DNA from 2 places in the Sphingomonas sp. Leaf23 genome. Region 1 is predicted to be linked to the other one. Evidence: riboswitches for the same ligand, from Rfam matches in the RefSeq annotation. Region 1 holds a riboswitch; the other holds the start of a gene.
The links. A riboswitch is a leader RNA that binds a small molecule or an ion and turns the genes downstream of it on or off. The one in region 1 is predicted to bind cobalamin.
Positions count from the first base shown of each region.

Region 2: it holds a riboswitch for cobalamin, as region 1 does, so the genes downstream of both, ASE67_RS05690 (TonB-dependent receptor plug domain-containing protein) here and ASE67_RS03600 (acyl-CoA thioesterase) in region 1, are expected to answer to the same signal.

Region 1 covers NZ_LMKR01000001.1:745,974-750,219, reverse strand. The annotation lists gene ASE67_RS03605 (TonB-dependent receptor plug domain-containing protein) at 1-1,081, opposite strand, end outside; gene ASE67_RS03600 (acyl-CoA thioesterase) at 1,280-2,044, opposite strand; cobalamin riboswitch at 2,152-2,352, opposite strand; cobalamin riboswitch at 2,480-2,702, shown strand; gene ASE67_RS03595 (DUF1852 domain-containing protein) at 2,830-3,813, shown strand; gene ASE67_RS03590 (methionine synthase) at 3,839-4,246, shown strand, end outside.
Region 2 covers NZ_LMKR01000002.1:386,911-391,156, reverse strand. The annotation lists gene ASE67_RS05690 (TonB-dependent receptor plug domain-containing protein) at 1-1,421, opposite strand, end outside; cobalamin riboswitch at 1,554-1,755, opposite strand; gene cobU (bifunctional adenosylcobinamide kinase/adenosylcobinamide-phosphate guanylyltransferase) at 1,781-2,299, shown strand; gene ASE67_RS05680 (NmrA family NAD(P)-binding protein) at 2,381-3,265, opposite strand; gene ASE67_RS05675 (hypothetical protein) at 3,358-4,246, opposite strand, start outside.

The DNA of each region.
Region 1 (4,246 bases):
AATCGACGGTGTTACGGCCATAGCTGAACGACAGGTCGACCTTGTACCCGCCAAAGTCACCGCGCAGCCCGACCGCCGAATTGATATCCTTCGTCTTGGTGTTGATGAGCGGCAGGAACCCGTTGGGATAGCCCGCCAGCGTCGTCTGCGCGCTGGCATTGCGGGGGAAGGCGGCACTGCGCGTGTCGCGGTCCTGATAGCCGCCGAAGGCGTACAGGCTGATACTATCGGTCAGCGAGGTGCCGGCGTTGACGAAGCCGGTATATTGCTCGACCGCCGGATCGCCATAGCGGCCGGTCACGCGGTTGGGCGTGACGCGGCGGTCGATATCGGCGCGGTTGGTCGGTTCCCGCTTGGTATATTCGCCCGACACGGTGACGAAGCCGTCGCTGCCGAAGCCGAACCCCTGCCACGCGGTCGCGGTGACGACCGGTTCGCCGGTCACGCTGCGCTGGTTCGCGGCGGTGTCGACCTGCGTATCGTAGAAGCCGTAGGTGACCCCCGCGCCGCCGCCCGAGCGGGCTTCGCGCAGGCGCAGGTTGACGACGCCCGCGATCGCATCGGACCCATATTGCGCCGAGGCACCGTCGCGCAGCACCTCGATCCGGTCGAGCGCGGAGGTCGGCACGGTGTTGAGATCGACTGCCGCCGACCCGCGCCCGACCGTGCCGTTGGTGTTGAGATTGGCCGAGCTGTGCCCACGAATGCCGTTGATGAGCACCAGCGTCTGGTCGGGCGCCAGGCCGCGCAGCGTCGCCGGGCGGATCGCGTCGGTCGCGTCATTGGCCGAGGGGCGGGGGAAGTTGATCGACGGGGCGACCGTCGCGAGTGCGGCGGCAAGTTCGGTCGTGCCCTGGCGTTGCAGGCTGGCACCGCTCAGCACGTCGACCGGCGAGGCGCTGTCGAGCCGGGTCCGGCCGGCGGTGCGGGTGCCGGTCACCACGATTTCGTCGCCCGTGTCGGCGGCGTCGGCAGCCGGTTCGCTCGTCTCACCCTGCGGTGCCTGGCGTGCGAAGGCGGAGGTCGCGGCCAGCGTGAGCAGCGACGCGCCGAGAAGGGCGATGGTACGGCCCTGAGTCATTCCCTGAATTCCCTGTTCGATTCCGCACTGCGGAACAGTGCAAGGCGCCTCCCTATTCCAGGGGAGCGGAAAGGTAGCCAAAGAAAATCTATTAAGTGAATAGGAATTGCTCGGGGCTGCAATGGTCGTTCGGACGGGCAGGGCAGTCATCGCTTCTTGGCGGCGGCGGGCATATCGCACACGCCCTTCCGACCAGCGCTATTGAACGTCGGCAAACGGCTTGGCCCGGCCGGCTTCATCGACCGAAACCATCGTGAACAGCGCCGTGGCCGCGTGTCGCCGCTCGCCGGTAATCAGGTACTCGGCGCTGAGGTCCACGCCGATCCGCACCGAGCTGCGCCCGGTCATCCGCACCTCGGCGGTGAGTTCGACCATCTCACCCTCGCGGATGGGCGATACGAAGTCGATCCGATCGGAGGCTGCCATCACCATCACCGCCCGCGCATGGCGGGTCGACGCGATGAAGGCCGCCTTGCCCATCATGCGCAGCGCATCGCCGCCATAGAGCGTGCCATAATGGTTGGTCTGGTTCGGCAAGATCATGTCGACCATCCGCAGCGGCGCGGCAGCATCGTTGGTGATCGCCTCCGCCATCGGCGGCAGCGGCTGTTCGGTGCCGACCGCGACCAGCGTGAAGCGGCCCCGCGTGCACAGCTGGCGTTCGCCCAAAACCGGCGCTTCGGCGATCAGTTCGACCTCGACATCGAGCGATTTTCGCCCGACCCGCACGACGCGGCCCGTCACCTCGACCATATCGCCGATCCGCGCCGGTGCCGCAAAGTCGATCTTTTCCGAAGCGGCGGTGACAAAGGATGCGCGGCCATGACGCGAGGCGGCAAGGAACGCCACCTTGTCCATATGCGCCAGCGCCACGCCACCGAACAGCGTTCCGTGGTGATTGGCGTCACCGGGGAATACCATGTCGACCAGCTGGATGGGGGTGTGGCGCGCGTCGTGTGACATTCGGATCCTCAATCATTCGCGGAGGATATCCAGACGCCAGAGGCCAGTGGGAGGAAGGCACCTCCTCCCCACAGCGACGCAGCGGCCAGACCGGGCACCCCGCCGGTGGTCGTTATGGCGTCGAAGGCAGGTCTCCTGGCTCGCGGGTCGTCATGGAAATCCCGGCCTTCCCGGTGTCGAAGCACCAGTGGCACACCAGGGGAAATCCACTCGCCGCTTACAGTTGCGGGGGCAGCATCGGCATCGCACCGATTTCCCGTCTTAGCCTTCGGCCATGGGGCGAAGGAACCTCGACCGGACGGCGGTCGCAGAAAGTGGCCCGTCCCGTCAAGGCCAGCTTCGCTCTCCGCCGACCGCTGCACGGCATGCAATCACGCCGCGATACAGGATATAAAGATATCTTTATATGTATGTTGACATGGGCAAGGGGATGATGTTGAAGGGCCAGGTCGAGGTTCCCCATCCCATGCAAGGCGATGGGGCTAAGACGGGAAGCCGGTGGTGTCCTTCAGGGCAGAATCCGGCGCTGCCCCCGCAACTGTAAGCGGCGAGCGGCGGCTCCATTTCGTGTCACTGGGTTCCCGCAAGGAGCCTGGGAAGGCCGGAGCCACCGCGTTGACCCGTGAGCCAGGAGACCTGCCTTTCGACGCCATAACGTTCCTCGGACGGGGGTTCCTCCGGTGGATCGCGCTTGATGCGTGCGGTCCATGGCTTGATGCCGTTCGGGCCCGTCCGTGCCTTGCGCGCTTTCGCCTGACTTCCCGCCCGCAAAGCCTGGGTGAGTCATGACGAATAGCGGGTTCACATTCTCGATCAGCAGTATCCCGTTCGACGAGGAATATCGTCCGGGCGACAACACGCGGATCACCACCAACTTCGCCAATCTCGCACGCGGGGACAGCCGCCGGGAAAATCTGCGCAACACGCTGGTGATGATCGACCACCGCTTCAACGCGCTGATGCATTGGGACAATCCCACGGGCGATCGCTACGCGCTGGAGCTGACCATCGTCTCGGCCGCGCTCACGCTGGGGGACGGCGCGGAGGCGGAGGCGTTCCCGCTGATCGAGATCCTGCACACCACCGTCACCGACCGGACCAGCGGCGAGTGTAGCGACGGAATGATCGGCAACAATTTCTCGTCCTACATCCGCGATTATGACTTCAGCGTGGTCCTGCCCGACCATCGCAAGGCCGGGGGGGGCGATGCGCCCGAGGGCTTCGGCGACCTCCACGGCAATCTGTTCAAGCATTTCCTGGCGTCTAGCGCCTACCGCGACAATTTCCGCAAACCCCCGGTCATCTGCCTCAGCGTATCGAGCAGGGAAGTCTATCGCCGCACCGCCAACGTCCATCCGATCCTCGGCGTCGAATATCGCAACGACAATTTTTCGCCGACCGACCGCTATTTCGCGAAGATGGGCATGAGGGTCCGCTATTTCATGCCGCCGCACAGCGTCGCGCCGTTCGCCTTCTATCACATCAGCGATCTGGTCAGCGATTACACGAACCTCGAACTCGCCAGCACGATCGCGACGATGGAGACATTCCAGAAAATCTATCGTCCGGAAATCTACAACGCCAATTCGGTCGCGGCGGAGCAGTATCGGCCGAGCCTGACGTACCAGGACTATTCGCTGACCCGCATCGTCTATGACCGCGAGGAACGCAGCCGCCTCGCCACGGAGCAGGGCAGGTTCGCCGAAGAACATTTCATCAAGCCGCACGGCGACGCGCTGCAGCGCTGGTCCGCGACCTGCGGCCTCTGACCCCCACGCATACGAAGGTATTCCCATGACGATATTGTTGCCGACGACGACCGCGGGCAGCCTGCCCAAGCCCTCCTGGCTCGCCCAGCCTGAGACCCTGTGGTCGCCGTGGCGGCTGGAGGGTGAGGAGCTGGTCGCGGGCAAGCGCGACGCGCTGCGCCTGGCGGTCGACGACCAGCGGCAGGCCGGGATCGACATCGTGGGCGACGGCGAACAGACCCGCCAGCATTTCGTCACGACCTTCGTCGAGCATCTGGACGGCGTCGATTTCGAGAAGCGCGAGACGGTGCGTATCCGCAACCGCTATGACGCCAGCGTGCCGACCGTCGTCGGTGCCGTCTCGCGTCCCCGATCGGTATTCGTCGACGATGCCCGGTTCCTGCGCGCGCAGACCGACCAGCCGATCAAGTGGACGCTGCCGGGCCCGATGACG
Region 2 (4,246 bases), on a different contig from region 1:
GACGTACGGTCGAACCACGTCGCGCTGGCTTCTACCGCACCGTCCAGCCCGCGCTGGGTAATGCCGGCGTCCCAACCCTTCGAACGCTCCGGGGTCAGCTGCGCGTTGCCGTATTCGCTCTGCAACTGGTACAACGTCGGCGCCTTGAACCCTTCGGAATAGCTGGCGCGCAGCAGCGTATTGCCGCCGTTCGGCGACCACACCCCGCTCCCCGAAAACACCGTCGCGCCGCCGAACACATTGTGATCGTCATGGCGCACGCCGCCCGTCAGCGTCAGGTTCTGAACCGGCGTCACCGCCAGCTGGCCATAGACCCCCAGCAGCCGCGCACGACCGGTAGTCGCCGGCCCGCCGAAGCTCGCCGTGGTGAAGCGCGATACCTCGCGCTCGACGCCGAAGGTCGCGAACACGGCATCGGTGACGTCGAACGACCCTTGGTAATCGATCCGGTCGTTGCGCCCCTTGCCGCGGAACGTCTCGGTCGGGGTGCCGTCGGGATCGTTGTTGGTGCGGTTGCTCTGGGTATGGGCATAGCCGATGCGGTTGCGGAACCGCCCGTCGAACAGCGCGGCGTTCAGCCCGGTATAGCCGGTCCACTGCTCCGCCTTGCCCACTTCGCGCGTGTCGCCGAAGCTGAACGTCGGTGCCGGGAAGCCGTCGATCTCCGTCCGCCCGTTCGAATAGAAACCGCGCACATCGACCGACACGCTATCGGCCAGCGCGACCGACACGCTGCCGTTCGCACCATAGTTACGATATCCGTCCTTCTCGGCACCCGGCGCATAAGCGGAGATGCCGTCGGTGGTGAAGAACCCGCCGCCGAGGCTGGCCGATACCGGCCCGGCCTTGCCCGACACGTTGGCGACGGCCTGACCCGTGCCGAACGATCCGCCCTCGGCCCGTGCGTTGATCGCCAGCGCCTCGGTCGGCTGGCGGGTAATCATGTTGACGACGCCGCCGATCGCCTGGCTGCCCCACAGCACCGACTGTGCGCCGCGCAGCACTTCGATGCGCGCGATATTGCCGATCAGCAGGTTGCCGAAATTGAACCCGCCGCCCGGCGACGACGGATCGTTGAGCTTTACGCCATCGATCAGCGCCACGGTCTGGTCGCTGTCGCCGCCACGGATGTTGACGCTGGTCGTCGTGCCGGGGCCGCCATTGCGGGTCACCGTTACGCCCGGCGTCTGGCGCAGCAGGTCGGACACGACCACCGCCTGACGCTGTTCGATGGTCACGATGTCGAGCACGGTGACGGCCTGGCCGACGGTATCGACCGGCCGCGCCTCGCGGTTGGCGGTCACGACGATCTCGTCGTCGCCGGTCGCCACGCGCTCAAGGCCACTGGTCGACTGCGCGCTCTGGGCAAAGGCCGGGTTCGCCGCCAACAGGCACGGCAGCAACAGGAAACGGGTCTTCATTCGGGCATCCCCCCTTGGTCAACAACGGGGACGCGACGGAATTACGGCGGACAGCCTGTCCCCCGCGCGCACGACCCCAACAACGTCGTCACGCGAGGAAACCCTCGATCACCCGGCACACCCCGTCCGCGCGAAGGACAACCGCGACGGGCAGGTCTCCTGGCTCGCGGGTCATCGCCTTGCCCGGCCTTCCCGGACCTGGGGTCCAGTGGCGCACGGAGGAGCAGGGCTCGCCGGTCACAGTTGCGGGGGCAGCCCCGGATGGCGCGCAAGACACGCGCTTCCGGGTTCCCTTTTCATCCCATTTCTGGGAACCTGTCGCATCCGCGCCCTTAGAGCGCTTGGGGGCACAGGACAAGATGGCGACGACAACCCTGTTCGTGGGCGGCGCGCGCTCGGGCAAGAGCCGGCTGGCGCAAGCCGCGTGCGAGGCCCTGCCCGGCCCCTGGACCTACCTCGCCACGGCCGAAGCATGGGACGACGAGATGGCCGACCGCATCGCCCGCCACCGCGCCGATCGCGGCCCCGGCTGGCACACGGTCGAATGCCCGGTCGACCTGGCCCCGGCGATCCGCGCGGGCAAAGGCCCGGTGCTGGTCGACTGCCTGACGCTGTGGCTGACCAATGTGATGCTTGGCGGCCACGACGTTGCCCGGCACAGTACCGATCTGATCGCGGCGATCGGGGCCGCGCAACATCCGTTGATGCTGGTCAGCAACGAAGTGGGCCTCGGCATCGTCCCCGAACACCCGCTCGGCCGCACCTTTCGCGACGAAGCGGGGCGGCTCAATCAGGCGGTGGCGGCGGCGGTCGATCGCTGCTGGTTCGTGGTGGCGGGGATGGTGCTGCCGTTGCAGCGGTTCGCGCCCGAACGCTGACCGTACCCCCGCGCAGGCGGGGGTCCAGAGCCAAAAGCGCTGCGCCCGGTTACCCTGAATCCCCGCCTGCGCGGGGATACGTCATTGCTGGGCCAGCACCGCCCTCAACGGTGTCCACGCCACATCATAGCGCGCATTGTCCACCGGTCCGCTGGGCGCGCGGCCATCGAACATGTTGTGGAGATACTGCATCCCCTGCCACGCCGGAAACACCTGATCGCGCGCGGGGAACAGCCGCCGCGTGACGCCGATCATCCGGGCAAGCGTGCCGAGCGACCCGACGCGCAGCAACCCGTACCGCTTGCCCGTCACCTCGCCCATCAACGCCGCCAGATCGCGCGCGCTGACCTGTGCCCCCGCGATCTGCAGGTTGCGCGGCACGGCGGGATCGAGCGCGGCGGCGGCGGTATAGGCCGCCACGTCGTCCTTGGTCGTCAGCGCGAACTTCGTATCGGCATCGCCCCAGTACAGCACGCGCCGCACCCGCCGCTGGATCAGCGGCATCTCGCCGTTCAGCATGTCGGCGAACGCCCCGTTGAAGATCGAGGTCGCCAGGATCGGCGCGGTGTCGATCCGGGTGCGAAACGCACGGCGCAGGTCGAAATTGCGGTTGGTGCCGGTCGGCAGCGCGCGATAATCGATCGAGAAGTCGGACGGGATGAACCGCGCCGCGCCACCGCCCAGCGCCGCATCGAGCAGCCGGGTCTGGGTCCCGAGGATCGTGTCGCCAAGGCCGTTCAGCGCCGACACGACGCACACCACCCCGCGACACGCCTGCGCCAGCGCCTGTGCATCCTCGAAATCGACCGGATGCGGATCGGCCCCGATCGCCTCCAGCGCCGCGATCCGCTCGGGCGCGGTGCCGGCGCGGATCAGCGCGCGCACCTTCGCCCCGCGCGCCACCGCCGCCTTCGCGATCCGGTTGCCGAGGTCGCCGGTGGCCCCTGCGACGATAATCGTGTCCATGGTCGTTCCCTGCTGCCCTTCCCCGGCGGACTGCCGTCCCCGTCGTGCGGCCCCGGTGGCGGCAACGCAAGGGGGGAGGGATCATCAGCCTCTCAGATCGCCGCCCCGCCGGGTACGGGCCGTGCCCCGGCCTTCGCCCGCCGCACCAGCCTCGCCAGCGCGATCGTCAGCATGGCCGCGACTACCGCCCAGATCGCCAGCCCCTGCCACGGGGTGAAGCCCAGCCATTCATCGGCGACGGTGCGCAGATAGCCCGGATCGAACCGGTCGCGGAACACCGCGACCGCCAGCGCACGCGGCTCGCTGCCCGGCGCGGTGATCTCGGCGCTGGCGATCGCCATGTTGAGCACGACCGACCCCGCCAGCAGCGCTGCCACCGCCGCCCGTGACCAGCGCGTCGCCCGTGCCCAGAAGGCACCGATGCCGATGCACAGGTACCCGACCGCCGGCAACGCATGGCGCGGGCCGGTCGCATTGCCGCCGTCCCAGTAATAATAGCTGGCGTTGATGAGGAACGGCACCACCGCCCCGGCAACCGCCAGCCAGCCGATCGCGCGCGTCGCCGGATCACGCAGCAGCGCGGCGATGCCGAACGGCGCGACGATCAGGATCGGCGCGACCCACAGCATCCCCCGCCGCTCGCCAAAGGTCAGTTCGTACAGCACATAGGGCTTCGGGTAGGTCAGCCCGAACAGCCCCTCCTGCATGCCTGCAAAGTCGGTGACCCCGGAATAGCCCAGCCGAAACACCGTCCCGAACGCGATCAGGTTATAGCCGACCAGCACGACCAGCGCACTCGCTCCGGTCGCCAGCGCGACCCCGACCGTCCGCACCGCTGCCGCGCGCGGCAGGGTACGCAACCGCCACAGCGCGAACCCGGCGACCGGCAGCCCGGCGATCAGCGCCGAATGCTCGATCAGCACCGCCCAGCCGAGCGCGAGGCCGGCGACGACCGCATGCCCCCACGACCGCCCCGGCCCG